DNA from 2 places in the Geobacillus sp. PLS 41 genome. Region 2 is predicted to be linked to the other one. Evidence: riboswitches for the same ligand, from Rfam matches in the RefSeq annotation. Region 2 holds a riboswitch; the other holds the start of a gene.
The links. A riboswitch is a leader RNA that binds a small molecule or an ion and turns the genes downstream of it on or off. The one in region 2 is predicted to bind FMN.

Region 1: another riboswitch for FMN. It lies ahead of ribD (bifunctional diaminohydroxyphosphoribosylaminopyrimidine deaminase/5-amino-6-(5-phosphoribosylamino)uracil reductase RibD); the one in region 2 lies ahead of ACVX3G_RS11545 (ECF transporter S component).

The regions. Positions count from the first base shown of each region.
Region 1 covers NZ_CM151395.1:1,822,038-1,836,598, reverse strand. Annotated here, with positions in the region: gene ACVX3G_RS09155 (pseudouridine synthase) at 128-859, opposite strand; gene ACVX3G_RS09150 (spore maturation protein) at 992-1,525, opposite strand; gene ACVX3G_RS09145 (nucleoside recognition domain-containing protein) at 1,525-2,121, opposite strand; gene ACVX3G_RS09140 (D-alanyl-D-alanine carboxypeptidase family protein) at 2,114-3,262, opposite strand; gene ACVX3G_RS09135 (superoxide dismutase) at 3,612-4,925, opposite strand; gene ACVX3G_RS09130 (hypothetical protein) at 5,281-5,682, opposite strand; gene scpB (SMC-Scp complex subunit ScpB) at 5,701-6,354, opposite strand; gene ACVX3G_RS09120 (segregation/condensation protein A) at 6,530-7,285, opposite strand; gene ACVX3G_RS09115 (DUF309 domain-containing protein) at 7,480-8,019, shown strand; gene ACVX3G_RS09110 (GNAT family N-acetyltransferase) at 8,042-8,398, opposite strand; gene ribH (6,7-dimethyl-8-ribityllumazine synthase) at 8,519-8,983, opposite strand; gene ACVX3G_RS09100 (bifunctional 3,4-dihydroxy-2-butanone-4-phosphate synthase/GTP cyclohydrolase II) at 9,004-10,197, opposite strand; gene ribE (riboflavin synthase) at 10,218-10,862, opposite strand; gene ribD (bifunctional diaminohydroxyphosphoribosylaminopyrimidine deaminase/5-amino-6-(5-phosphoribosylamino)uracil reductase RibD) at 10,817-11,959, opposite strand; FMN riboswitch at 12,166-12,298, opposite strand; gene ACVX3G_RS09085 (hypothetical protein) at 12,346-12,474, opposite strand; gene ACVX3G_RS09080 (peptidylprolyl isomerase) at 12,461-12,901, opposite strand; gene ACVX3G_RS09075 (DUF1002 domain-containing protein) at 13,087-14,046, shown strand; gene ACVX3G_RS09070 (RNA-guided endonuclease InsQ/TnpB family protein) at 14,094-14,561, opposite strand, start outside.
Region 2 covers NZ_CM151395.1:2,304,212-2,318,772, forward strand. Annotated here, with positions in the region: gene plsY (glycerol-3-phosphate 1-O-acyltransferase PlsY) at 12-605, opposite strand; gene ACVX3G_RS11515 (OsmC family protein) at 781-1,206, shown strand; partial or broken gene ACVX3G_RS11520 (P-II family nitrogen regulator) at 1,290-1,442, shown strand; partial or broken gene ACVX3G_RS11525 (ammonium transporter) at 1,439-2,293, shown strand; gene ACVX3G_RS11530 (bifunctional metallophosphatase/5'-nucleotidase) at 2,559-4,181, shown strand; gene pepT (peptidase T) at 4,351-5,586, opposite strand; gene ACVX3G_RS11540 (threonine synthase) at 5,897-7,114, shown strand; FMN riboswitch at 7,200-7,332, shown strand; gene ACVX3G_RS11545 (ECF transporter S component) at 7,489-8,073, shown strand; gene ACVX3G_RS11550 (sulfite oxidase-like oxidoreductase) at 8,118-8,732, opposite strand; gene ACVX3G_RS11555 (DUF969 domain-containing protein) at 9,065-9,751, shown strand; gene ACVX3G_RS11560 (DUF979 domain-containing protein) at 9,752-10,714, shown strand; gene pcp (pyroglutamyl-peptidase I) at 10,744-11,391, shown strand; partial or broken gene ACVX3G_RS11570 (transporter, sodium/bile acid symporter family protein) at 11,433-11,672, shown strand; gene ACVX3G_RS11575 (DUF6044 family protein) at 11,951-13,621, shown strand; gene ACVX3G_RS11580 (DUF2238 domain-containing protein) at 13,666-14,298, opposite strand.

The sequences.
Region 1 (14,561 bases), 480 kb from region 2:
ACGTTTCTCCTCCCCCACAGCCAACGGTAGAGGGGAGGCAAGCGGTTCACAATCTCCCATTTTCCATTATAGCAAAGTCCCTCGCTCGTTTATGCGCAAGGATATGAACGTTATGTGACAATCTTCGTCATTTTCTTCCCCCGGATTGGGCAAGGACGCGCAGCAACTTCACCTCATGCGGCGTCAGCTCGCGGTATTCGCCGGGGCGCAGCCCTTTCAAATCGAGAAACGCGTACCGCTCCCGCTTCAGCTTCAGCACCTCGCAGCCGATCGCCTCAAACATGCGGCGCACTTGCCGGTTTCGTCCTTCGTGGATACGGATTTCCACAATGGCTGTCCCCTTCTTCCGGTCGGCGGAGAGCAGCTTCACTTTGGCTGGCGCCGTCATGCCATCTTCCAACTGCACTCCTTGTTCGAGCCGTTTCAGCTGCTCGTGCGTTGGAATGCCTTTCACTTTGGCAATGTACACTTTTTCAATTTCATACCGCGGGTGCATAAGCAGGTTGGCAAAGTCGCCGTCATTCGTCAACAAAAGCAGTCCAGACGTATCGTAGTCAAGCCGCCCGATCGGATAAATGCGTTTGTCCAGATCTTTGAAAAAATCGGTCACCACTTTGCGGCCTCTGTCATCTTTGACGCTGGAAATCACCCCGCGCGGCTTGTACAGCAAATAATACACCGGCTCTTCGCGCTCGATCGGGATGCCGTCGACTTCGACATCATCGCGCGGCCCGACCTTGACGCCAAGCTCCTTGACGACGCGGCCGTTCACTTTCACCCGCCCTTGCAAAATGAGTTCTTCCGCCTTGCGCCTTGACGCGATGCCGGCGCGGGCGATCACTTTTTGCAACCGTTCCATTCTCTCTCACCTCTTTCATCATCTTACCCTTTCCGTCTAACAGATACAAGTGCGGCACTTTTATTTTTCACCTTTCCCGTCCCCTTTGCAAACAAAAAACCCGCCGGACGGCGGGAACGAAAAAAGGCGCCGCTAGCGCCCGAATACAAACAAAACGATGAAAACAGAAACAATAAAGCTGAGAATGTCGGCCAAAATGCCGACTTTTAACGCATCGCCCATTTTTTTGACGCCGACGGCGCCAAAATAGACGGTGAGCACGTAAAGCGTCGTCTCCGTACTGCCTTGGATCGTAGAAGCAAGGCGCCCGATGAACGAATCCGGGCCGTAAGTAGCGATCAAATCGGTCGTCATGCCGAGCGCCGCCGTGCCGGAAAGCGTGCGGAGAGCCGCAAGCGGAACGACTTCGGCCGGCAGTCCAATGGCATCAGCCAGCGGTTTGATCACTTCCATCATGGCATCAAGCGCCCCTGAGGCTCGGAAAATGGCGACCGACACCAACATGCCGACCAAATACGGGATGAGCGAAAACGCGATCTCGATCCCTTCCTTGCCGCCTTCCACAAACGCTTCGTACGTCGGCACTTTCTTTGCTGTACCGTAAAGCAAAATAAAAGCAATGAGCGCAGGGATCAGCCAAACAGAAAGAAGTTGGACGATGGCCATTATGGCTTCCTGCCTTTCCGCATCCGTTTCCAATAATAGTACCGGTCAATCAATACCGCCCCAATCGTCGAAATCGTCGAAGCGACGATCGTCGTCCCAATGATCTCGCTCGGCGCCGCTGAACCGTACGTCATGCGGATCGAGATGACGGTCGCCGGAATGAGCGTAATGCCTGATGTGTTCATGGCCAAAAATGTCACCATCGACCGGCTAGCCTCGTCGCGGCCGCCGTTGAGCTTTTTTAGCTGCTCCATCGCCTTTATGCCCATCGGCGTCGCCGCATTGCCAAGGCCGAACATGTTGGCGACCATATTCGAGACGATATAGCCGAGCGCAGGATGGCCGGGCGGCACCTCTGGAAACAAGCGGCGTACGAGCGGCATAAACAGGCGCGCCGCTTTGTCAAGCAAGCCGGCGCGTTCAGCGATCGCCATCAGCCCGAGCCAAAACACTAAAATGCTGACCATGCCGATGCTGATCGTCACCGCTTCTTTGGCGCTTTCAAACACCGCTTTGTTCACTTCGTCCATCGTGCCGTTGGCCGCCGCAAAGACGATGCCAATGACCGCCATCATCACCCAAATGAGGTTAACCATCGCTTCTCACACCTAAAAAGCGAAATACTTGCCATAAAAACCCTCGGCCGCTTCCTTCCTTTCCCGGTTCATACAGCAGCGGCACCGAATCAACCGCCTTTTGATGCAAATAAAGCACCGCCTTTCCGACCTCTGTCGGCGCCCGTTCTGGGTATTTTTCCCATTCCTTGCGCGGCTTCAGCAAATACACTTTCACCCGCAGCCCGCTCTCCTCTTTATCGGTCACCGGATATCGCAAATCGCGGACCGCCTGCAGCCGCCCGCGGTAAAACGGATCAGAAATTTTGTCGACCACCCGCTCGCTGCTCACTTTGGCGATGTGATAATGAGAAAATCCATATTCGTACATAGCGATATGGTCATTCCAATCGTCCGGTGCATCCAACGTCACGGCGATCAAATCGATGCCGCCTTTGGATGCCGTCGTCACGAGCGTGCGATGGGCCCGTTTCGTATAGCCGGTTTTGCCGCCGGTGCAATATTCGTAAAGACTTGTCAACAACTTGTTTTTATTTCGCCACACACGCGCGCCGTCTTCGCCGGGCGGAGCGGGGGCGCGGTACACCTTCGTCCCCGAGATGCGCCGAAACTCTTTGTTTTTCATCGCATATTGCATGAGCAGCGCCATATCGTACGCGGTTGAGTAGTGGTTTTCCGCGTCATCCAACCCGTGCGGATTGGCAAACTCGGTATCACGCATCCCGATTTCAGCCGCTTTTTGGTTCATTAAAAAAACAAATCCTTCGACGCTGCCGCCGACATGTTCAGCGATGGCCACCGCCGCGTCGTTGCCGGAACGAAGCATCAGCCCATATACCAAATCGCGCAGTTTGATTTTCTCCCCTTGGCGCAAGTAAATTGACGACCCTTCGGTCCGGACAGCGCGGGCGCTGACCGTCACCGTGTCGTCCATCTTCCCCGATTCAATCGCCAAAATGGCGGTCATAATTTTCGTAATGCTGGCGATGCGCCGTTTTGTATAGGCATCCTTGGCAAACAAAACCCGCCCGGAATGCTGCTCTATCAAAATCGCGCTTTTTGCGCTCACCCCATCCATAGCGCGCATCCGCTCTGGAACAAATGCCATAATCCCCGCAGCGAGTGCAAGAATGAGCGCAATGAGCCGCTTCTGCTTATTCATCTCATATCGGCGAGGATCCCCCTCCTTTAAGGAGCGGGGAGGAATCGCCTGTTCCTCCTTTCCGATTAGGCTGAACGGGCCGCAGCCGAAGAAACGTCGCGGCGGAAACAGGCTGAACCCCAAAGCCGCGTTTTGTACAAGTGTATGCCTCGATGGGACAAATATGATGAAAAAATGCTGTTGCAAGGGGAGACAGCCTGAACGATCCGCTCCGGCGCTTGCGCTGGGCGCGTTGATGACATTTTCCCTGCAAAGAGAAAGCCGCTCCTTGAAACGGCGGACAGGTGTCCTGATGGATCGCAGCGCCTGCTCTCCCAAAAAAACGGGCAGGGGGTTCCCCCCCGCCCGTTTAAAACGGCTGCCAACGAAGCTTCTGCGCCTCATGAAAGCGTTCTTCAACGTTGCGCCAGTTGACGACGTTCCACCAATGTTCGATGTACGCCGCCCGATCATTTTTGTATTGCAAATAGTAGGCATGCTCCCACACATCAAGCACGAGAAGCGGGATCACATCCCATTGCGCCATGAGCTGGTGTTTTTCCGCCTGCAAAATTTCCAGACGGTGCGCTCGCGGCGCCCAAACGAGCAGCGCCCAGCCGACCCCTTCGGCGCTTTTCGCCGCTTCGGTGAAATGACGGCGAAAGGCGGTAAAACTGCCAAAATCGCGCTCGATTTGCGCCCGCAGCTCCCCGCGCGGCTCGCCGCCGCCCTCTGGATGCATGTTGTACCAAAAGATTGTATGCAAATAATGCCCGGAGCCGTGGAACGCCGCTTCCCGCTCCCAATGTTTCAACAGATCAAAATTGTTCGTCCGGCGCGCCTCGGCCATCATCCGCTCCGCCTGATTAAGACCGTCGACATAGCTTTGATGATGCTTCGTATGGTGAAGGCGCATGATTTCTTCGGAAATATGCGGCTCGAGCGCATCATAACGGTACGGCAGCGGCGGCAAGACATGACGGCCGGGCGCTACTTGTTGACGCGGCTCACCGCCGTCGTCCGCATCCACCCAGCGTCGCTTTCCATCGGTCACGTTGTCCGCTTGATCCGGCTCGCCGTCAGCTGCATCAGTCGGCGAGTCGGAGAGCTCCGCCATAAAAGCCGGCTCTTTTGCGTCCTCAACCCGCTCTGCCGTCCCGCTGGTGTCAAGCCATCCGTCTTCGTTCTCTTTGTTTTCACTCTCCAGTTCAGGCGACACCGATTCCCCTTCGACTTGTTCTTGCGTCGCCTCTTCTTCCCGATCGGCAGCTGACGAATCAGCCAGGCGGACGGCCCGAGTGTATACGTCATCGACAAGACGCTGGAGCTCGTAAATCGCTTCTTCGGTCCATTCATCGCCGTGTCCATCGATGTACGCCAACAAAGACGAAAGCCCAACATCCTCAGCCATCCTGCGTGCAGACAGCGCCTGTTCAACTTGTCTTCCCCACGCAGCCGCTTCCATGACATACTGGCGAAGCGCACCGACATACACGTCATCGGCAAGGCGCTGAAGCTCGCGGACGGCCTCTTCCGTCCACTCGCCGTCATGCTCGGCAATAAACTCGAGCAGCGACGAAGCGCCATCCGTGCTTGCCCCACGCAAAGCGAGCGTCTCCTTGACTTGATTTCCCCATTCGTTCACCCTAGCCGCATATTGGGCGAACAACACCTGATCGTCCATTTGGTAAAAACCTCCTCCTGTTTTGTTCGCCATATCGTATGCTGTCATGGGGAAATCGTTCTTGTCCGCATTCACCCAAATTCCCGGCCGCTCATACATAGAGGAGCGAGGGCAGTCATCATAGGAAAAGACAGCAAGGAAGAACAGAATCGCGGTGATGCTTCCCTGCAGCGGGTCTGCAAATGAGCCATAGATAAACCGCTCAAAAAAATCGGGCTGACCCAAAACATATTCGCGTTTTGGGTCAGCCCCCTTTTTTCTGAAAAAGGCAGGCTGCTTTGGCAAACCGCCGGCTGCACCAAACGGTTTCCTTGTCCAGACGCACAGAAAACGCGGCGCCAACCGCATTTTCTCGTTACGCCGACCGTTCAGGCAAGCGGCACTCGCCGGTTTCCGCCCATTCGCTGACAAGCGCCTGCAGCGTTTTGGCGTCTACCTCAGCAAAATAACGGCGCAATTCCTCTTCATCATGAATGTAGACGCGCTTTCGCTTCCGATACGCCGGATTTTTCCATAAACAGACAAGAGCAATGATGTCGCGCAAATGAATGTCGCGCCCGTTAGCCGTAAACAGTGGATCGCTTTCATACGGCAGCCAATCAAGCAGCGCCGCCTCAAAATGGCGCAAATACAACACAGACAGCGTCCGCTCTTCGCCCCCGTCGCGGTACGTGACTTCCGAGCGGTTGAAATAGTCTTCAAACGTGTTCGATTGCGACTTTTGCAGCTCTTCACCGTACAGGCGGCAAACGTTCATGAGCGCTCTCCTTCCCGATCAGCCATTTTTCTTTAGTTTACCATATTCCGGCTGCCCATCGCTCAAATTTTCTGCTAATTTTTCGAAAAATAAATCCGCTTCCCGCTCGGATTCGCCATCGTCCGCCCATTCCGGCAGCGGCGGCAGCTCCTCGAGCGTTTTTAGCCCGAAATAATCGAGAAATTCCGGGGTTGTCCCGTACAAAATCGGCCGCCCGGTTCCTTCGGCTCGTCCAACCTCTTTAATGAGCGCCCGTGCCATCAGCGTCTGCAATGGCTTGTCGCTTTTTACGCCGCGAATTTCCTCAATCTCCGCGCGCGTAATCGGCTGGCGGTATGCGATAATGGCGAGCGTCTCAAGCGCCGCCTGCGACAGCGGCGATGCTCCCGGCGCTTCGACCAACTTCTTTAAATAGGGGGCGTGTTCTTTTTTTGTCGCCAACAAAAACACGCCGCCAAGTTCGACAAGCTGGATGCCGCGCTCTTCCCGTCGGCAGTCTTGTTGAAGCTCCTCGATCACCGCTTTCGCCTCTAGCTCGCTGACTTCCAACACAGCGGCGATTTGCGAAAGTGACAGCCCTTCATCGCCGGCAGCAAACAACAACGCTTCCACGATCGCCTTTGCCGAATTTGGCGCACCGGCGCCCTTTTTTTCTCTTTCGTTTTGTTCCATCGCCCTTCTGCCACGCCAAACTCGTTGGCGCCCCTCCTCCTTTCCTCCTGTTTTCGTCGTTTCCCAAGTCTTCTCACCCCAATGTGAGTCAGCTCTCCGCCTTATCATGGCATGGGCAAACAACAAAAGAAAAGCGGCCCGCCGCAGCGAACCGCCGCGGCCAAACCGCACCGCCTCAACCGGCTGGTTTCACCGCCAGAAACAAATCGCTGAAATTCCGTTCTTGCTCAACGATGATTTCATCTTGCTTCATCAACTCTAAAATGGCCAAAAACGTCACGACGATATACGAACGATCGTAGGACGGAAACAGCTCGTAAAAGTTTTTCCGCCCGTTCGCCTGCTTTAGTTCATGCAAAATTTCCGCCATGCGCTGTTCGACGGAAATATCTTGGCGGGAGATTTTCGCCCGCATCGGTTTTTGCAGTTTTTTTCGGCGCAACAGCTTCGACAAGGCGCCAAGCATATCGTATACGTTCACATCCAGCGGCGCCGCCTTTTTCTCATCCGCGTATGCGCTTAAGTCGCTCGGCGGCTTTGTAAACAAAAGCGCCCGCTCCTCTTCGCGCCGCTTCAGTTCGCGCGCCGCCTCTTTAAACTTTTTATATTCAAGCAGCCGCTGCGCCAGCTCCTCGCGCGGGTCTCCGTCATCGCCCCACTCGATGTCGTCGTCGACAGCTTCCTCATTGGAGGGCGGCAACAGCATTTTGCTTTTGATCGCAAGCAAGGTGGCCGCCATCACTAAATATTCGCTGGCGATATCCAACTCAAGCTCCTGCATGGCGTGAATGTACGCCATATACTGCTCCGTAATTTGCGCGACCGGAATATCGTAAATATCGATTTCATAGCGGTTGATCAAATGCAAAAGCAGATCAAGCGGCCCTTCAAACGCTTCGATTTTGACGTTGTACGGCAATTGCACATCCATCCCACCATTTTTTCCAGAACCACCGCCCGGTAGGCTCGTCTCCAGCTGCAGTACATTTATTGTATCATAACGAAGCGGCGAAGCGAACAGAAAACAGTCTCTTTTTTGCGCCGCAGGCCGCCGAAGTCGTATAATCGAAGAAGAGCCGTCCGCCTTCACATGGCGCGGCCCACTTTTGAAAGGAACGATGGCCGATGTATCCAAAAGCGTATATCGAGTATTTGGTCCATTTCCATAGCGACCGCGATTATTTTGAATGCCACGAAATTTTGGAGGAACATTGGAAACAAGACGGTCGAAACAAAGGTTGGCTTGTGCTCATTCAAACGGCGGTCGCTTTTTACCATTACCGGCGCGGCAACGTCTCGGGAGCGCTGCGCCTCATTCGACGGGCGCGGGCGCTGCTTGACGAAGCGCAAGAGATGATCCGGCGGCTCGGCCTCGATGACGAGGCGCTCGCCCGCTTGCTCGACGAGACGGCTGGGCGGATCACCCGCGGCGAACCGTACGAAAGCGTCGAACTGCCGATTCGCGACCGTTCCCTTTATGAGCAATGCCAGGCCGCCTGCGCCCACCGGCAGCTCGTTTGGGGGCAAGCCAGCGACCTAGCCAACCTTGATCTTGTGGATAAACACCGGCGCCGCGACCGCTCGGACGTCGTCGCCGCACGCGAACAAAAAAAACGGGCCAAAGCGGAAGGAGTTGGCTTCCCTCCCCCTCCGCCGCCCGCCTGAGCGCGGAGCCGCGCTAGTTTCGTTATTCGTTGCACGCATGGCATTTATCGAAAAACGAGGCGGTCCACTCGTTGGCGCACAATCGGCAGCCCGGGTACACCTCTTTCAATGCCTTGACCATCTGTTTTCCGATCCCTTGGTGGCGGTGTGACGGATTGACGCTGATGTGCTGGATTTCCACAACATCAGGAGCGCGCAACAGGACGCCGATAATGCCGACGATGTCATCCCCTTCTTTCCATAAAAACAGCTGCCAATCGTTGTTTGTTTCATACTGTTTCATCGTCTGCTGCAGCCGTTTCAGGTCTTTTTCCGTCGGCATAAACGACAACAGTCCCATGGCGATTTTCTCATAGTTTTTTCGGTAACGGATTAACATAAAAATCCCTCATTATCGACAAACGCTTTTCCGAAATGGAAAAGTTTTTGTCATTTTCTCTATACGTATTATAAACATTCTCACCGATATTGTGAACCATTTCATGCCTTTTTACGCAAATTACGCAAGCGTCCGCAAGACGTTCGCCATTTCGATCGCCGACACCGCCGCTTCCCATCCTTTATTGCCCGCTTTCGTGCCGGCCCGCTCGATCGCCTGTTCAATGGTGTCCGTCGTCAACACGCCGAAAATGACCGGAACACCGCTTGCAAGCGCCGCGTGGGAGACGCCTTTGGCCGCCTCGCTGCAGACGTAGTCAAAATGGCTCGTTGCCCCACGGATGACGGCGCCAAGCGTAATGACAGCGTCAAACTGCTTCGATTCCGCCATTTTTTTCGCCACAAGCGGGATTTCAAACGCACCCGGCACCCAGGCGACAGTGATGTCGCTGTCGCTCACGCCATGGCGCGTCAAGCCGTCGATCGCCCCAGATAAAAGCTTGCCCGTGATGAATTCGTTAAAACGAGAGACGACGATGCCGATTTTCAATCCGGTGCCGACTAAGTTTCCTTCAATGATGCGCATGTTCGTTGCTCCTCCCATCATTAAAAATGAAGCATATGTCCTAATTTTTCATGTTTCGTGCGCAAATATTTTTCATTTTCCTTTTTCGCTGGCATCTGAATGGGCACCCGTTCAACGACTTCGAGTCCATGCCCTTTTAAGCCGGCGATTTTGCGCGGGTTGTTCGTGAGCAGGCGCATTTTCGTCACGCCAAGATCTTTCAAAATTTGCGCCCCGATGCCATAATCGCGCAAATCGGCGGGGAAGCCGAGCTTTTCGTTCGCCTCGACGGTGTCATAACCTTGCTCCTGCAGCTTGTAAGCGCGCAACTTGTTCATAAGGCCGATGCCGCGCCCTTCTTGGCGCATGTAAAGCAACACCCCGCGCCCTTCCGCCTCGATTTGCCTGAGCGCCGCATGCAGCTGCGGACCGCAGTCGCACCGGTACGAGCCAAACACATCGCCAGTTAAGCATTCGGAATGGACGCGCACCAAGATCGGCTCATCCGGGATGATCTCTCCTTTGACAAGCGCCACATGCTCTTTTCCGTCGAGCACGTTTGTGTAGCCGATGGCGCGAAATTCGCCGAATTCGGTCGGCAGCCAAACGTCCACCTCCCGTTTCACGAGCTTTTCCCGCTGGCTCCGATAGGCGATCAAATCTTTGATCGTGATCATTTTCAATCCGAACTGGTCGGCGATTTGCCGCAAATCAGGAACGCGAGCCATCGTCCCGTCCTCTTTAATGATTTCGCAAATGACGCCGGCCGGCTTCGCGCCGCACAAACGGGCCAAATCAACCGCCGCTTCTGTATGGCCGGCGCGCCGCAAGACGCCTCCCTTTTTCGCAATCAACGGAAAAACGTGGCCAGGACGTTTAAAATCGCTCGCTTTCACATTCGGATCAAGCAGCGCCTGAATCGTCGCCGCCCGCTCGTAGGCGCTGATTCCCGTCGTTGTCGTTTTGTAGTCGACACTCACCGTAAACGCTGTGCCATGCGCGTCCGTGTTATGAGTGACCATCGGCTCAAGCTCGAGCCGCTCCGCCAATTCCTCCGTAATCGGCACGCAGACGAGCCCGCGGCCATGAGTGATCATAAAGTTAATGACATCCGGAGTAGCTTTTTCGGCCAGCACGACAAAATCGCCTTCATTTTCGCGGTCTTCGTCATCGCAAACGATGATCACTTCTCCGTTTTTCAGCGCCGAAAGCGCTGCTTCAATCGTGTCAAACATCAAGCTTGCCCCCTTTTCCACTATTTATAGCCGTGCTGCTCCAAAAATTCGACCGTCAATTTGGAGGTCGGCGTCGCTTTCGCGGTGAGGAAAGCGGCGACGTACTTGCCGATCATGTCGCACTCGATATTGACGAGATCGCCCGGCCGCTTTTCGCCTAAAATCGTCGCCTCACGCGTATGCGGAATGAGTGAAACGATGAACGTGCGCTCGCTCAGACCGAAAATCGTCAAGCTCGTCCCATCGACTGCGACCGATCCTTTCTCAATCATATAGGCGCGCAGCGAGGCCGGCACTTCGATTTCATAGTAGACGGCGTTCGCTTTCGGCCACTGCCGGATGATGCGCCCGACGCCGTCCACATGCCCGGTGACGAAATGGCCGCCAAACCGTCCTCCAGCCGCCATTGCCCGCTCCAAATTCACCTTCGCCCCCGGCTTTAATGTCTTTAGCGCCGTCGCTTTCACCGTCTCCGGCATGACATCGACCGTAAACTGCCGTTCGGTGAACGATGTGACGGTCAAGCAGACGCCGTTGACGGCGATGCTGTCGCCAAGCCGCACATCTTCGAGCACCCGCTTGGCGCCAATCGTCATCACGATGGCGTCGCCGGTTTGCTTCATTTGTTCGATCGTGCCGATCTCTTCAATAATGCCAGTGAACACAACGATTCCTCCTTCCGTTTCGGCGCGGCGACGATTTTGATGTCCGGGCCGATCGTCTCGATGCGGCGGATGTCAAGCTCCACCGCTTCAGCAAGCCGGGCGAAGCCAAGGCCGCCGACCGGCGTCGGCGCCCCGCGGCCGCCGATCAGCTTCGGAGCGATATAGGCGATGACCTCATTGACTGCTCCCGCGCGGAGGAAGCTGTCATGAACGCGCGAGCCGCCTTCGACAAACAGCGACATGACTCCCTGCTCCCCAAGCAGACGGAGCACATCGCGGACATCGATCTGGGCCGTCGGCATTGAAAATACACGCACCCCAAGGCGCTCATACGCCGCTGCTTGTTCCCGACTGACGCCGCCGGTGATGATCCACGTTTCTGCTTCCTTGTCAGCGACGACATGGGCGTCAAGCGGTGTACGCAATTTTGTATCTAAAATGATGCGCAGCGGGTTTTTCCGCTTTTCCCCAAAGCGGACGGTAAGCTTCGGGTTGTCGGTCAAAACGGTGTTGACGCCGACCAAAATGGCGTCATGCTGCGCACGAAGGCGATGGGCATCCTCACGCGCCGCGCTTGATGTAATCCATTTGCTTTCCCCCGTCGCCGTCGCGATTTTGCCATCGAGGCTGCATGCGAACTTCAACGTGACAAACGGCGTTTTTGCGGCGATATAGTGGAAAAACATCCGATTTAATTCGTCCGCTTCGTCTTTTAATACGCCAACATCAACGTCAATGCCCGCTTGGCGCAGCTTGGCAATCCCTTTTCCCGCGACAAGCGGATTCGGGTCGGTCGTGGCAACGACGACGCGACGGACGCCCGCCTGGATGAGCAAATCGGCACATGGCGGCGTTTTTCCATAATGGCTGCACGGCTCAAGCGTCACGTACACCGTCGCACCGCGCGCCTTCTCGCCAGCCATGCGGATCGCATAGACTTCAGCGTGCGGCTCACCCGCTTTCAAATGGGCGCCAAGCCCAACGACCGTCCCACCGTTGACAACGACCGCGCCAACTGCAGGATTGGGAGACGTTTGCCCGACCCCAGCTTTGGCCACATCGAGAGCGAGCCGCATATAATGTTCATCGTTATGCACCGCACTCCCTCCTTCAATAAAAACGAAACCCCCGGGATGTCCCCGGGGGCTCATTGATGAGAGAATGACCAATGATGCGCAAACAAACACACGTTCGCTAAGCAGGCTATACCGGCCGGTCGGAAACAAAAGATACTACCATGCCTAGTCGGCCGACAGACGCTGCCCATGGGTCTGAACCGGCCGAAAACAGCCGTGCGCATATTGGCATCCTTCTCCCATCCAGACTATACTGTCGGCTCCGGAATCGCACCGGATCCTGCCTTTCGGCTCGCGGGCTGAGGGGCGGAAAGCCCCATCACCGCCGGTCGGGAATTTCACCCTGCCCCGAAGGATGCATCACTATATCGTTATGTTCATTATACCACACGAAACGCCCTGCATCATCATTCCGCAACCCAAATCCAATACGCCGCTCCCCACAACAGGCTGGCCGCAAGCAAAAAGAAAAACAAGCGCCAGTTGTTTCGAACAGTCCGATCATCCTCGCTCATGCGCTGTTTACGGTTCGTCAAATACTTTCACTTCCTTCATCACGTCGCCGTTTTTCATCGTCCTCACGACGTCCATGCCCGATGTCACTTGGCCAAAGACGGTGTGCACCCCATCCAAGTGCGGCTGCGGCTCGTGGACGATAAAGAACTGGCAGCTGCCGGTGTCGCGGCCGCGGTGCGCCATGGACATCGCGCCGGTGACATGTCGGTGTGGATTGTTGTCCGTCTCGCACGGGATCGTATAGCCGGCATCGCCCGTTCCGTTGCCGCGTGGACATCCTCCTTGGCTGACAAATCCAGGGATGACGCGGTGGAACGTCAACCCGTTATAAAAGCCTTCGTTTGCGAGCTTCTCAAAATTGGCCACCGTCACCGGCGCCTCGTTTGGGAACAGTTCAAACTCGATTTTCCCGCCGTTTTCCATTAGAATATATCCTTTTTTCGCCACAAGCATCCAGCTCCTTTTCGACATCGAAACTGCTTTTATCATACCATGATTGCCAAGTGAAACAAAAGAAAAAATGTCTTTTCAAATTCGCACGCCGCCTGACCGCGTCGCTTTTTTGCCGATAGCCAAGCAGGCGAGCGTGCGGTATAATGATAATGCATTTTCGTAAACAGGAGGCGAGCTATGTGAAACGAACGATCGCTTCATCGCTGCTTTGGGCGGTGCTCTTGGCATCTCCGGGCATCGCAGCGGCCGATGCCGCGCCGGGCGATGTCATTGTGACGCTCGGGGAAAACTTAACGAATGAACAAAAGCAAAAAGTGCTCGACGAAATGAAGGCACCGGACGGGGCGCAAACGATCACCGTCTCAAACGTTGAGGAGCATAAATATTTGGACGGACTCATTCCGAAAGCGCAAATCGGCACGCGCGCCATCTCGTCGTCGATGATCACGATAAAAGAGCCCGGCTCGGGGCTTCATGTCGAAACGCACAACATCACATGGGTGACGAAAGAGATGTATACAAACGCCTTGATCACCGCAGGGGTGAAAGATGCCGATATTTACATCACCGCCCCGTTTCCGGTTTCCGGCACCGCAGCGCTGACGGGGCTGATGAAGGCGTATGAAATTTCCTCGGACCAAGCCATCCCTGATGATGTCAAAAAAGTGGCGAACGAGGAAATGGTGCAGACGGCGAAGCTCGCCGATTCGATCGGCGCGGACAAAGCGGTCGCCCTGCTGGCGAAAATCAAACAAGAAATCGCCAACAACCCACCGCAGACGGACGCTGATTTGCGCGCCCTTATTGAAAAAATCGCCAACGACCTTGGCATTACGCTGAGCGAGAATGAAATCAACAACCTGATTTCCCTTTTCCATAAAATGCAAAACGCCCATATTAATTGGGATCAAGTGAACGATCAGCTGAGCAAGGCGAAAGAACAGCTATCGGCGTTTTTGCAGTCAGAAGAAGGGAAAACGTTCATTCAAAACCTTATCGACATCTTCAAAGAAATTTGGAACGCGATCAAATCAGCATTTTCCTCAAATCAACAGTCAACTACCCCCACTTCGCTAACGCTTGAAGTGGGGGCTTGCAACTCCCCAGAAGTGCGAGCGGACTTCGTCCTCCTTCCTTGACTTGGGGTTGCATTAGGGGCAGGTTGACAACTACCCAACGACGCAGGTCATGCCTGTGTCGTTCCTTCAACGATGTACTCTATTCCTTTTCGTTGAAGGTTCATAGCACCAATGCGGTCATCGTTTGAGGTGTATCCGCATGTTCGGCAACAAAAGGTGTGTGTACGCTTGTTTCGATTGGCTTTTTCCGTATGACCACACTTTGGACATGTCAAAGAGGTGTAATGCGGAGCAACCACCATCACTTTTGACCCATGCAAACGTGCCTTATACTCTAACATTTGACGGAACTGATAGAACGCCCACGATACGGTTTCATATCGGTCATGGATACGTACACGTTCTGTTTTTTCACGAATGCCTGTTAAATCTTCTAATACAAAAAGGGTACGTTCTCCATATTGACGAACGAGTGCCTTCGTGACAGCATGGTTCACATCCGTCATCCAACGGTTTTCTCGTTGTCCGATTGTTTTCAACTTCCGACGCGCAGAAGCCGTCCCTTTTTGCTGGAG
Region 2 (14,561 bases):
TCCGTCCGTCGTCATGAGCGTTTGCCTGGCCATTTCACTTTTGGCTCCGTTTTGTTCAAGATGCGTTGAATGTTGGCGCGATGACGATAAAAGATAAACGAAGCCAGCAACAATACCGCCACCGTCAATGGAATGTCGTCCGTGAAAAAGACGGTGTACACGACCGCATACAGCGCCGCGGCCATCGATGACAGGGAGACGTAGCGTGAAACAGCCAAGACGACAAGAAACACGGCGATGAGCGACAAAAAGAACAACGGCGAATAAAACAGCATCACCCCGCCTGATGTCGCCACCGCCTTGCCGCCGCGGAATTTGGCGAACACCGGATACATATGGCCGACCACGGCGATCGCCCCGGCCAAAAGCGGATGCACGGGGACGGAAAAAAGCATCGGCAAGCTCGCCGCCAGCGTCCCTTTTAGCATATCCCCGACAATGACGATCGTGCCCGCTTTCGCCCCGAGCACGCGGAACGTGTTCGTTCCCCCGAGATTGCCGCTTCCATGTTCGCGGATGTCGATCCCGTAGCCGATTTTCCCGACAAGAAGGCCAAACGGAATCGAGCCGAGAAGATAAGCAAGAAGCAAAATGAGTGCGGTCATCGAATCAAACACCCTTTACTCAACAAGTTTGTGCATGTTTCTATTTTAACATGCATGAGCGAAAACGGTAGACAGGAATTTTGCATTTCAAGGACATAGCCGCTAAACTGAAAAGAAGAAACGGGCTGTCGGAAAGTCCGTCCGACCCCGGACAGATGAGAAAGGAGCGACCATGATGAAAACGACGGTTGTATGGAACGGAAACATGTCATTCAGCGGCCAAAGCGCTTCCGGTGTGGTGATTCCGATCGACGCCGCGAAAGACGTCGGCGGCAACGATTCAGGCGCTCGGCCGATGGAGCTGTTGCTTCACGCCTTGGCCGGCTGCACCGGCATTGACATCGTTTTAATCTTGCGGAAAATGCGGCTTGACGTCCGCGCGTTTTCGATGGAAGTCGAAGGAACGCGCGCCGATGACCACCCGAAGCGGTTTACCGACATTCATATTCATTATGCGCTCGAAGGCGATTTGCCGGAAGACAAAGTCGCCCGCGCCATTCGGTTGTCAAAAGAAAAATATTGTTCCGTTTCCCATTCGTTAAATGCCGCCATTACAGCGAGCTATTCGATCAACGGCGTGCGCGGGAAGGAGACGATCTAACAAGGAGAAGGGCTTGACGTTCATGGCCGTTTCGCGTGGCATAGCGTCGAATGACAATACGATGAAAAAGGTGTTCCGATACGATTAAAGGGCTGAAACAGATCGGCATCACCGGGTTTACCGTTTCGCAAGTCGTTGGGCGGGGAAAACAGAAGGACACGCAAGAAGTTTACCGAGGAAAAAACTACAAAGTGACGCTTCACCCGAAAGTGAAGCTGGAAATTGTTCTTTCCGATTTGGGATGAAAGATTTCGCAGGGTCAGCAGCGATTCATGCGCTCGGCGGCTTTGCGGCACTGGCGATCGCCAAGCGGCTTGGGCCGCGAAAAGGGCGGTTCAACTCGGACGGTAGTGTGAACGTATTTGCGCCGAGCAATATTCCGCTTGCTTCGGCTGGGGCGTTCATTTTATGGTTTGGCTGGTTTGCGTTTAATGCGGGCAGTACGCTCGACGCATCCAATAAAGCATTGGCATCGATCGCCCACAACACGATGCTGTCAGGGGCGGCCGGAGGCGCGTCGGCGCTCTTCGTGACGATGAAAAAGTACGGAAAAGCCGATCCAAGCATGGTCATGAACGGTGTATTGTCCGGTCTGGTGGCCATTACGGCCGGTTGCGCCTTCGTTTCGCAATGGAGCGCGGTGCTGATCGGTCTTGTGAGCGGCGTCATCGTCGTCTATGCGACGCTGTTTGTCGATGCATTGAAAATTGACGACCCGGTCGGTGCGGTGGCGGTTCATGGGTTTAATGGGGTGTTTGGCACGCTCGCCGTCGGCTTGTTCGACTCGACGCAAGGATTGTTGACGACCGGTCATGCGTCGTTGTTCATCACCCAACTGCTTGGCGCGTTGACAGTCATCGTTTGGGGCTTCGTCAGCGGTGCGCTCATCGCGAATGTGTGCGACAGCACGGTCGGGCTCCGGGCGACAGAGCGTGAGGAAGAAGAAGGTCTCGATATGGCGTACCACGGCATTCCGGCTTACAATGAACTCGAGCGGTTTGCCGATCTCCCGGGCGGGTTGTACGATTTTGAGGAGACGACCGGCATTCGCGTTGCTCCGTTAAACAAGAAAAACGCGGTCGGTTGAACGCTCTCCCACCTACGCTTGTGCTTCGAGGTGGGAGATTCTTGGGAACACCCGCCCCACGGCAGGCTGTCCATCGAGCTAAAAAAGAAAGGCTGTCCGATCAACAGACTCTATCGGGCGGTCTTTTTTGTTTCTGTTGTTCTCAACAGTCAGTTGTGAATTTACAAAATATTTACGAAAAATCATCCTTTCTGCTCTATCATTGTACTGACTCGCAAGGATATAATGGGAGTGAACGAGAAGGCGAGAGAAAGGGGAACCGGGAATGAAGAATTCCAAACGATGGGGAAGACGGGTGCTATCCGCATTGGCTGCTGCAGCGGTGCTGGCCGCGGCTCCAGTTGGGGCGGCAGGGAACGGGAAAAGCAAGGGGAAGCCGCCTGCTTCTTCGCACCGTTATATTGAGGTGCAGCTGTTAGGCATTAACGACTTCCACGGCCAGTTGAATGTGACGAGAAAAGTCGGCGGGCGGGAAGTTGGACGGGCTGATTATTTAGCCGCTTATTTGAAACAGCGGGAGGCGGAAAACAAAAATACGCTGCTCGTCCATGCCGGCGATGCGGTTGGCGCCAGCCCGCCGGTATCGGCGCTGCTAGAGGACGAGCCGACGATCGAAGTGCTCAATAAGCTCGGCTTTGACGTCGGCACCCTTGGCAACCATGAGTTTGATGAAGGAGTAGCGGAAATGCTCCGCTTGATCCATGGCGGATATCACCCGGCGACCGGCGATTTCGCCGGAGCAGATTTTCCGTACGTGAGCGCCAACGTCGTTGATGCGCAAACGGGAAAGCCGATTCTCCCGCCATATGTGATTAAGCGGGTCAACGGCATGCCGATCGGATTGATCGGCGTCACGCTCACGGAAACACCAACGATTGTGACGCCAAGCGGCGTCGCGGGAGTCAAGTTCATCGATGAAGCAACAGCGATTAACAAAGCGGTCCGGGAACTGAAGAAAAAAGGGGTGCAAACGATCGTCGTTCTCGCCCATAACCCAGGCGTATCCAATCCGGATGGGACAAACGCAAGCGGGGAAATTGTCGATATCGCCAAAAATGTCGATGATGAAGTCGATGTGATTTTCGCCGGTCATAACCATGCCTATTTAAATGCGGTTGTGGACGGCAAGCTGCTCGTTCAGTCGTATTCGTACGGCACGGCGTTTTCTGATGTCGATTTGAAAATCGACCCGCGTACGAAAGACGTCGTCGCCAAAAAAGCGGAGATCGTGACGACCTATCATGACGGCATCACTCCGGACCCGGAAATCCGTGCCCTCGTCGAAAAATATGAAGCGAAAGTGGCGCCGCTTGTCAATCAAGTCGTCGGCACAGCAGCCGAAACGATCACCGATGAACAAAACGAAAGCGGCGAGTCCGCCTTGGGCAATTTGATCGCCGATGCCCAGCGGGCGGCGATGAAAACCGATTTTGCCTTTATGAACCCGGGCGGCATTCGCGCCGATATTGAACAAGGCGAAGTGACGTGGGGCGAATTGTACAACGTTCAGCCGTTCAACAACCAGCTCGTGAAAATGACGCTCACCGGCGCGCAAATCCGCCAGCTTTTGAATCAACAATGGCAGCCAACCCAAACGCGCATGCTGCAAATCTCCGGCCTCCGCTATACATGGAGCGCCAGCAAGCCGGTCGGAGAAAAAGTCATTGACATTCAGCTTCCTGACGGCACACCGCTAAAACCGGACGCCGAGTACACGGTGACAGTCAACAGCTTCCTCGCCGACGGCGGCGATGGGTTCACGGTGTTGACGCATGGGACAAACCGCGAGGTCGGCCCGGTCGATTTGGATGCCCTTGTCTCGTATATTCGCGGTCTTGAGCAACCGTTCTCAGCACGGATCGAGGGGCGGATCAACCGGCTTCCGTAACAGGTGTTGACCGAGGAAAAAGGATGGAAGGGCGAACGGTCGCTTATCTAATGAAGAAGGTGTCCCCAAAAGACTCGGGACACCTTTTCTTTACTCCTAATGGGCGGGCTTGCAGCCGCTTGTGCTTGGACGATCGAAAAAAGATCGTTCAAGAGAGTTTTTCCGCAGATCAAGATGCTTTTTGCTCGAACAGCTTGATGATCTCCACGATCACTTCGGCCGCTTTCACCATATTGTCGGCGGAAATGTATTCGTAGCGGCCGTGGAAGTTTTCGCCGCCGGCGAAAAGGTTCGGCGTCGGCAGCCCCATGTAGGAGAGCTGCGACCCGTCTGTACCGCCGCGGATCGGTTTCACCTTTGGTTCAATGCCCAAGTTCGTCATCGCTTCGTGGGCGATGTCAACAATGTGGCGCACCGGCTCGATTTTTTCGCGCATGTTGTAATATTGGTCGTTGATTTCGAGAGTGATTCGGTCGTTTCCATATTTTTGCGCAAGCGAAGCCGCGATCTCTTTCATTTTCGCTTTGCGAGCCTCAAACTGTTCGCGGTCAAAGTCGCGGATGATGTAATGAAGCTTCGTTTCCTCTACACTGCCTTGGAACGAAAGCAAATGGTAAAACCCTTCATATCCTTCCGTATGCTCAGGCGCCTCATGGGCTGGCAACTGCTGCTCGAACTCCATGGCGATTTTGATCGAGTTGATCATTTTTCCTTTCGCTGTGCCCGGATGGACGTTTTTGCCTTTGATCGTGATTTTCGCTTCGGCAGCGTTAAAGCTTTCATACTCCAATTCGCCAAGCGGCCCGCCGTCGACCGTGTAGGCAAATTGGGCGCCGAATTTGGCAACGTCAAATTTATGCGGCCCGCGGCCAATTTCCTCATCCGGCGTAAAGGCGACGCGCACTTTGCCGTGCTTGATTTCCGGGTGTTGAATGAGATAGTTCATCGCGGTCATAATTTCGGCGATTCCGGCTTTATCGTCAGCACCAAGCAGCGTCGTCCCATCGGTCGTGATGAGCGTATGCCCTTTGTAGTGAGCGAGCTCCGGGAAATCGTTTGGCGACAAGATGATGCCTTGTTCTTTGTTTAACACGATGTCCCCGCCGTCGTACGAGTCAATCAATTGCGGGTTGACGTTGGCTCCGGTAAATTCCGGCGCGGTGTCCATATGAGCCAAAAAGCCGATCACTGGCACGTTTTTGTCCGTATTGGCCGGCAACGTCGCCATCACGTAGCCGTTGTCATCGATCGTCACATCTTCCATCCCGATCGCCTTCAGCTCTTCGACGAGCATTCTCGCCAGCTCCCACTGTCCCGAAGTCGATGGGCACGTATGGCTGTTTGGATCGGATTGAGTGTTGACTTTCGCGTAGCGGATGAAGCGTTCGATGAGTTCCTGTTTCATTGGTTCATCTCCTTATGTATAAGTTTTTCTGGATCAGCGAATCATTCCGCCGATGCAGTGAGAAAAAAGAGGCGGTTTCCGTTTTATTTTACCATATGCGGCTTCAAACGGTAAAAAAGAGGGGACCATTTCCTACTTGGCGCTATGATGCCCCAAAGTTGGCGTACTGGCGTACGGACGCTGCCATTACAGGCGCCGGCGGCAGAGGACGGTTATGGTATAATGAAAAGGCCAGTGTCTCGTCAGAAACGCGAAAGTAGGTGCTTTCTGCCTCGTGCGGATGAAACAAATGGAAAGGAGAAGCCAAACCATGTCATTCAGCTACGTGTCTCATCTGTATTGTCCGAAGTGTGAACGTACATACGATGTCGACCAAATCCATCAACTTTGCGAATGCGGTTCGCCGCTTCTTGTCGCTTACGACTTGGAGGCGATGCGCCAAAAAGTCAAGAGGGATGTGCTGAGGGAACGTGAAGCGAATTTATGGCGTTATCATGAGTTGCTGCCGGTAAAGCATCCTGAACATATCGTGTCGCTCGGCGAAGGGATGACGCCGCTTGTGCCGATGCCGCGCTTAGGACGGGAAATCGGCATTGAAGCGCTCTACATGAAAGACGAAGGGGTTATTCCAACAGGGACGTTTAAAGCCCGCGGCGCGGCGGTTGGGATTTCTAAAGCAAAGGAATTGGGCGTCAAACAGCTCGCGATGCCGACAAACGGCAACGCGGGAGCGGCGTGGTCGCTATACGCGGCGCGGGCGGGCATTCAGGCGACAGTCGTCATGCCGGTTGAGGCGCCGGAACTGACGCGAAAGGAATGCGCCATCGCTGGGGCGGAATTGTATTTCGTCAACGGCCTCATTAGCGATGCCGGGCAAATCGTCGCCAAAGCGATCCGCGAATACGGCTGGTACGATGCGTCGACGTTGAAAGAACCGTACCGGATTGAAGGGAAGAAAACGATGGGGCTGGAGATCGCCGAACAATTCTCGTGGCAGCTCCCGGATGTCATTTTGTATCCGACCGGCGGCGGCGTCGGGTTGATCGGCATTTACAAGGCGATCAAAGAACTGCAGGCGCTCGGCTGGGTGGACGGCCGCATGCCGCGGCTGGTCGCTGTGCAGGCCGAGCATTGCGCGCCGATCGTCAAGGCGTGGAAGGAGAAAAAACGTGAATCGGAGTTTTGGCCGAACGCCCATACAGTGGCGTTTGGCATCAATGTGCCGAAAGCGCTTGGCGACTTTCTTGTTCTTGAGGCGGTGTATGAGACGGACGGTTGCGCTATTGCCGTCAACGATGAAGCGATTTTGGCTGAACAGCGGACGGCAGCCGAACTCGAAGGGGCGTTCATTTGCCCGGAAGGAGCGGCGGCGTTTGCGGCGGCCCAAAAGCTGCGCGAGAGCGGTTGGATTCGTGATGGGGAGACGGTCGTCGTGCTCAACACGGGGACGGGATTGAAATACGCCGATTTGGTTCAAGTCGCCCCACCGGTGCTCGAACCGGAAGATTCGCTTCCGATGCGGGAATAATCAAGCCGCAAGCAAAAAATCGTAGACAAATCCAAAAAGGAATTGTATACTAAATTCATCGGAATAATGAAAAAACGGATAAGCGATTCATCTTCGGGGCAGGGTGAAATTCCCGACCGGCGGTGATGAGGCGCTTGGCCTCTCAGCCCGCGAGCCGCAAGGCAGGATCCGGTGCGAGTCCGGAGCCGACAGTATAGTCTGGATGGGAGAAGATGAAGGTTTGCCGGCGTTCGTTTTGGCGCATGCGAACGTCTAGTTGCGCACACCCTTTTTCTCCCTTAAGCCTCGTTCGGTTTAAGGGAGTTTTTGTTGGCGCTCGCGGCGGCAGCCTTCTTCTTGTGAGGATGAATCACGAGAAGGGGAGGAGAACAAACATGAAACGCATTTCCATCCGCGCCTTTGTCGGCATCGGAGTGTTGGGCGCCATGGCGCATGTGCTCATGATGCTCAACTTTCCGCTGCCGCCGTTTCCGAACTTTTTGCTTGTCGACTTCAGCGACATCCCGGCGCTTGTCGCCGCGCTGTTGTACGGCCCGCTCGCCGGCGTGGCGGTCGAACTCTTGAAAAACGTGTTGAACTATGTTTTTGTCGGCAGTGCGACCGGCGTTCCGATCGGCCAAATCGCCAACTTTACCGCTGGGGCGGCGTTTATTTTGCCGGTTTCCTATATTTATGGGAAAGCCGCATCGAAAAAAGGCTTGCTGCTGGGGTTGGCGGCGGGAACAGTGACAATGGCGCTCGTCATGAGCGTGCTCAACTACTACGTCTTTATGCCGGCGTACACCCTTTTCCTTGGCGCTCCGCAGATGAGCGCGCCGGAAGCGAAGGCGTTGGTGGTATCGGCGATTTTGCCGTTTAACGCCGTCAAAGGAGCGATGGCGGCCATCGTATTTCAGCTTCTCTTTTGGCGTCTTCGTGCTTGGCTTGAGAAACAAGCGGCATCCCGCCAAGCCGCTTGATGATCAAAAAGCGAGGGATTTCCGACCCCTCGCTTTTTGCTTTGTCAAAAGCGAATCCGCGGCACCCACTCGGCAAACCGCTCCTCTTTAAACGGATTGGCGGTCATCGAATAGCCGCGCTCCTCCCAATAGCCCGGCTCATCTTCCTTCATAAAGCGGATGCCCGACGCCCATTTCGCCCCTTTCCATAAGTAAAACGTCGCTGGCGGGATGAACCGGAGCGGATAGCCGTGCTTCGGCGAGATGTCCTGCCAGTCGTGATGCTTGTCTTTCCATCGATAGACAAACAAGGCATCGTCGCCCATGAGCGCCTCAAGCGGCAAGTTCGCCGAATAACCGAACCGGTCGCCGTTTAAATATCCGTAAATTTTCACGTATTTCACATCAGGATCTAGCTCCACAAAGCGCAAAAACTCGCGGAAGGCGATGCCTTCAAACGTCGTGTCGAATTTTGACCATGTTGTGACACAATGCATATCGATGGTTGAAACCGTCTTCGGCAGCTGCATCACTTCTTGATACGACAGCGAAACTTCCTCTTTCACATCGCCGAACAATCGGAAATTCCACGTCGCTTCATCGAATTCGTACACATCGCCCTCATGCAAAATCGGCCATTTTTCCGTTTCGAATTGGCCGGGAGGGAGTTGTTTGGTCATGGTTGGCACCTCCTTTTTCTGCTAAATTTCTCTTAATTATTCATGATACAAAATAGGGGCAAGGGATGCAACGAAGAGGGGGCTTGATGTATCATGACGGGTTCGGTCAAGTTGATGTTTTATTTTGTAAAGTAAATTTTCGGTAAGTATTTATTGATTTTTAATTTTTCCCAATTATATAATGATAATAACAAATTTGAAACTATTGTTCCGAAATGTGGAACGACAGATGGAGGAGAGGGGGATGCCGACTAAGAAATAGAGTGGGGTGAACGACGTAACGATTTGTATTAACATTTGCCGTAAAATGTGCTGGAGAGGAGAAGAGAAACATGGTGCTCATTGGAGTGTTGATCGTCATCATCGGCTTCATTGTTCGCATTAATCCACTTCTTGTCGTGACAGCGGCTGGATTGGCGACAGGATTGCTCGCCCATCAATCGCTGTATGACATTATTGAACAATTTGGAACAGCGTTTACGACCAACCGGTATATGGCGGTGTTCATCGCCACATTGCCCGTCATCGGCATTTTGGAACGTTTTGGATTGCGTGAACAGGCAGAAAGTGTCGTGGCGAAAATCAAAGCCGCGACAACAGGACGAATCTTGACCGCTTATTTGATCATCCGGGAAGCGGCTGCAGCGGCTGGGCTTACTTCCATCGGCGGCCATGCTCAAATGGTTCGTCCGCTCGTCGCTCCTATGGCAGAAGGAGCGGCGGAAGCGAAATACGGAAAACTGCCGGATCATGTCCGGGATGACATTCGCGCTCATTCCGCAGCGGTGGACAATATCGGGTTGTTTTTTGGCGAGGATGTGTTCATCGCCATCGGAGCGATTTTGTTGATGAAAGGATTTTTTGATCAAAACGGCATTCCTTCTGATCCGCTGCATATGGCGTTATGGGCGATCCCAACGGCCGTGGCCGCGCTGATCGTTCACAGCATCCGCCTGCATCGGCTGGACCGCTCGCTTCACAAGCTCTTTCATCGGGAGAATGGAAAGGGGAGAGAGTGAATGTGGTTGTCCATTGAAGCGGTGTACATATTTTTAGGCATTGTGGTTGTGTTGGGAAGCTTGTGGACCTTTGCCGATCGTCAAAACCCGAAGCGCTTCACATCAGGGTTGTTTTATTTCCTTTATGGTGTGACACTGCTGTTCGGCAGCATCATTCCCCCGTTTTACACCGGAGTGCTTGTGCTTATCATGGTGGCCATTGTCGGAACCGGGGGATTGAAGCTCGGAAGCTACCAAGAGGCGACGCCGGAAGAGAGAAGACAACATCGCGATCGATTGAAACATCGCCTGTTCATTCCGGCCTTGTTGATTCCGGTTTTGACTGTCATCGGTGTGACATGGCTGAAAAATGTCAAGGTTGGAAACGCTTTTCTTTTCGATCCGAAAAACGTGACTCTTGTGTCTCTCGGGCTAGCGACGTTCGTTGCTTTGCTCGTCAGCATGGCGATGACTCGGACCACTCCGTTTATGGCAGTTAAAGAATCGCGCAGGCTGCTTGAATCAATCGGCTGGGCCGCCCTCTTGCCGCAGATGCTGGCAACGCTAGGGACGATTTTTACGACTGCTGGGGTAGGCACCGCTGTGTCCAATTTGGTAGGAAACATCATTCCGACTCATTCATTGTTTTGGATTGTGGTGGCCTATTGTATTGGCATGGCTTTGTTTACGATGATCATGGGCAATGCTTTTGCCGCGTTTCCGGTCATGACAGCGGGGATCGCTGTTCCACTGCTGATCAAACAATTTGGCGTCGATGCGAATCATGTGGCCGCCCTCGGGATGTTTTCCGGCTACTGCGGCACCTTGATGACGCCGATGGCGGCGAATTTCAACATCGTGCCCGCCGCCTTGCTTGATTTGAAAGACAAAAACCACGTGATTCGCGTGCAAGTGCCGACAGCGTTGATTCTGTTGGCGTTCAACATCGCTGCAATGTATGTGGTCACTCTCATGGATTTATAATCCGATAACGGGAAAGGACTGAAGATACGATGAAAAAAGTGCTCGTGACCGGATTTGATCCGTTTGGAGGAGAAACGGTGAATCCATCGCTGGAGGCGGCCAAGCAAGCAGCCGGATGGAAAAACGATCGGTATATCGTTGAAGTTCGGGAGATTCCAACCGTATTTGGCCAATCATTAGAAATCTTGCATGATGCAATGAAGCAAGTGGATCCCGATATTGTGATTTGCGTCGGACAGGCGGGAGGGAGAGCCGATATTTCCGTTGAAAGGATAGCGGTGAACATCAATGATGCCCGCATTCCCGACAACAAAGGTCATCAGCCGATTGACGAACCCGTTGTTCCAGGCGGGCCTGTTGGCTATTGGTCAACTTTGCCGGTCAAAGCGATTGTCCATGAGTTGAGGCGTCACGGCATACCAGCCTCTGTCTCTTATACAGCGGGAACGTTTGTCTGCAACCATGTGTTTTACGGATTGATGCATTATATTGCCCAAGTGAAGATGCCCATTCGGGCCGGATTTATCCATATTCCGTATCTGCCGGAACAAGCAGCCCGGCATCCAGGACAGCCTAGCATGGCGTTAGAAACGATTGTGAAAGGACTGCGGATTGCCATTGACGTGACGGTCGAACGTGAAGAAGATATCCAAGCGGTTGGCGGGCAAATTTGTTAAGGGGGATTCGTCCAGTTGCCTTTGACTTCAGCCTGCCCCTTCTGCTCGGCATGGATTTGGCTAAACAAAAAGCGGTCGCCATGGAGGTAGGAATGCAAAACTCCGGATTGAGCGTGGCAATTGCCACAGCGAATTTTTCACCCTTGGCGGCTGTTCCAAGTGCGATTTTCAGCGTGTGGCACAACAATATATATATATCCGAAGCGATCCTCGCGGCGATTTTCAGCCGGAGGGAAGAGAAGGACCATCTGATAGGATTAAAGGAAAAGTCAAGGGTGTAGAAGCAGGTGTAAACAGCGGTTTTGTAAGAGAGAGGCCGCTGTTTTCTATTGTGTATTGTAGTGGGGAAGCTATCTACCATAAGTTGTCCTTAATATTTTAAGATAGGTGTGCATAGAGAAAATAGAAGGGGCAAAAAATGCGAATGAAGAGGAGACTGAGAAGAACGCGCAGCCCCCCTTTTCATAAATCACCACCCTCTTCGACCGTCCTTAGGAATAATTTTCTCCTAATTGCACATCGTATCCAATAGAAACTTGGAAATAGGAGCGTCATGCCGATGGACGTACAAAGCGAGCGGCGATTTTTCCTTTTGGCGCTTGGCGTCATCGCCCTTTACGTGTCCCCGCTCTTTCTCCTTGGCGAAAACGCCCATATTCGCGTCCACGATAATTTGGATTCCAATATCGCTTGGTATAAGGTGCTCTCCGAAAGCGGAAAAATCACCGGGCCGCTTGACGCGAAGATTCCGCAAATCGCCAACGGCAAGTTGTCAAGAAATGCCCTCGGTTCGGAGTTGACCGGCATCGTCTGGCTGCACGCGTTATTTCCCACGATGACTGCTTATGCGCTCAGCCAAACGATCACAAGGGTGGTGGTATTTGTCGGCATGTATTTGTTGTTGAAAACGCATTTCCTGCCCGAGCCGCGTTGGATGGCTGTTCGCATCGGCGTGGCGCTCGCATTTGCGCTGACGCTGTTTTGGCCGTCGGGGATGTTAAGCACGCTCGGCATGCCGCTTGCGCTCTGGGCGTTTTTGAGCATCCGGAAAGGCGAGGGGGAGTGGAAACATTACGTCGCGCTCACGCTTCTCCCGTTTTATTCCAGCTTTGTGCTCGGGTTCTTTTTCTTTCTTGCCGCCATGGGCACTCTTTGGCTTTTGGATGTGCTGCGCGGGAAGGGGTGGAACATCCGCTTTTTGACTTCCATCGCTTACATGACGCTGTTGTATTTGCTTGTCGAGTACCGGCTTGTGTACTCGTTTTTATGGGAAGACGAGCCGACAAGCCGGGATGAGTACTTCCATGCCCGGTTGTCGTTTTGGCATTGCGTCCGCTTGACGTGGAAAAACTTTATCCTCGGCCACCATCACGTCATGACCGAGCATACCTTTTTTATTTTGCCGGCCTGGTTGATGGCCTTGTATCTCGTTTTCATGAAAAAACGATGGAAGCAAGAACGGTTATTTCTTTTCCTATTCGGACTGAATTTCGCCCTGTCGGCGTGGTACGCCTTTTGGTTTTATAAAGGGTGGCTGCCGCTTACCGAGCGGTTTCATTTTTTGGACACGTTTAACTTTGCCCGCTTTCATTTTTTGCGCCCGCTTGTCATTTATGTGCAGTTTGCGCTAGCGCTGAAAATCGTATGGCAATACAGCGAAAAAGGAGAAAAGTGGGCGAAGCGGCTGCTAGCGGCCCAAGTGATCTTGGTGTTTTTGATTAACGAAGAAATCGTCTTCCGCTACGAGCCGACGGTGAAGCAATTTTACGCGGAAAAACAGTTCCAAGAAATCAAGCAATACATCGGGCTCCCGGTGTCCGACTACCGCGTCGTCAGCATCGGCATTCACCCCGCCATCGCCCAATACAACGGGTTTTACACGCTCGATACGTACAACAACTTTTATCCGCTGTCATACAAATACGAGTTCCGCAAAATCATTGAACGTGAACTGGAAAAAAGCAAAACGATCCGCACATATTTTGACGAATGGGGCGGGCGTTGCTATATTTTTACAGCAGAACTTGGAAAACGGTATATGTTTACAAAACAGTCGAAAAAACGGCTGAAGAACTTGCAGCTGAATACAGAACAGTTGAAAAAAATGGGCGGCCGCTATATTTTCTCGGCGGTTCCGATTGACAATGCGGCGGAAAATGGACTCGTGTTGGACCGTGTATTCACGTCCGATGAGTCGGCGTGGACGATTTATTTGTATAAGGTGAATTGAAAACAGCGGCTTCTCTTGAAAAGAGAAGCCGCTGTTTTACGAGCCTAGCTACGGGGCTGATCCAACCGCGCAAGTTGCCGGTCGTGCCACCTTGAGAGCAGCCATAGGGCAATCAGTGTCCCAATCAATGTGCATACCATATCCCATTGGGTGTCCCAAATATCGCCTTGTGTGCCCAAAAAGTCTTTCGATGCCTTTCCTCCTTTGGAGATGATGGAGACGAGCCATTCGATGATTTCATACAGGGCGGCGATGGCGAGCGACATGCTTGTGACGATCGTGAAAAGCCAAGGGCCGCGCGACAGCGGCGTTTTCCGCAGCGCAATCTCCCTTAGGACGAGGGCGAACGTCCCTTTGAGGAAATGGCCAAACCGGTCGTAATGGTTGCGTTCGAAATGGAACGCATCTTTGATCCAGTTAAAAAAAGGAACTTTGGAGTAAATATAATGGCCGCCGATCAACATGAGGACCGCCAGCATGGCGATGATGACATACGACATCGTTGTCAGCCGGAAACGTTGATACAGGGCCATCACGATCACAAGCCCCACAAGCGCTGGGGCGACCTCAAGCGCCCACACCGCATAGCTGGTTGGACGAATGGCCGACCAAACGAACACAGCAGCGACGATCAGCAACAACAGCCCATGAATGCGGGTTTGCCTTGCTTGTTCCACCTTTTTTTCTCCTTGGAACAGCGAGATTCGTCTATGATCATTATTCGGAAAAACGCGGATTTTATGCGCTTGATGAAAACGTCGGAGTTTCAGCGGGCTATAAGAACCAGAGAGGAAGGGGCCGTGAAGATGCGGCGCGAAGTAACAGGCAAGGTGGGGGGATACCTCGGGTAGGGAAACATTCCTAATTTTCAACGAGGACGCGAATGTATATTCGCATTTGTTTGATTTGATGGTATAATGAAACATGCACAGCCATATGC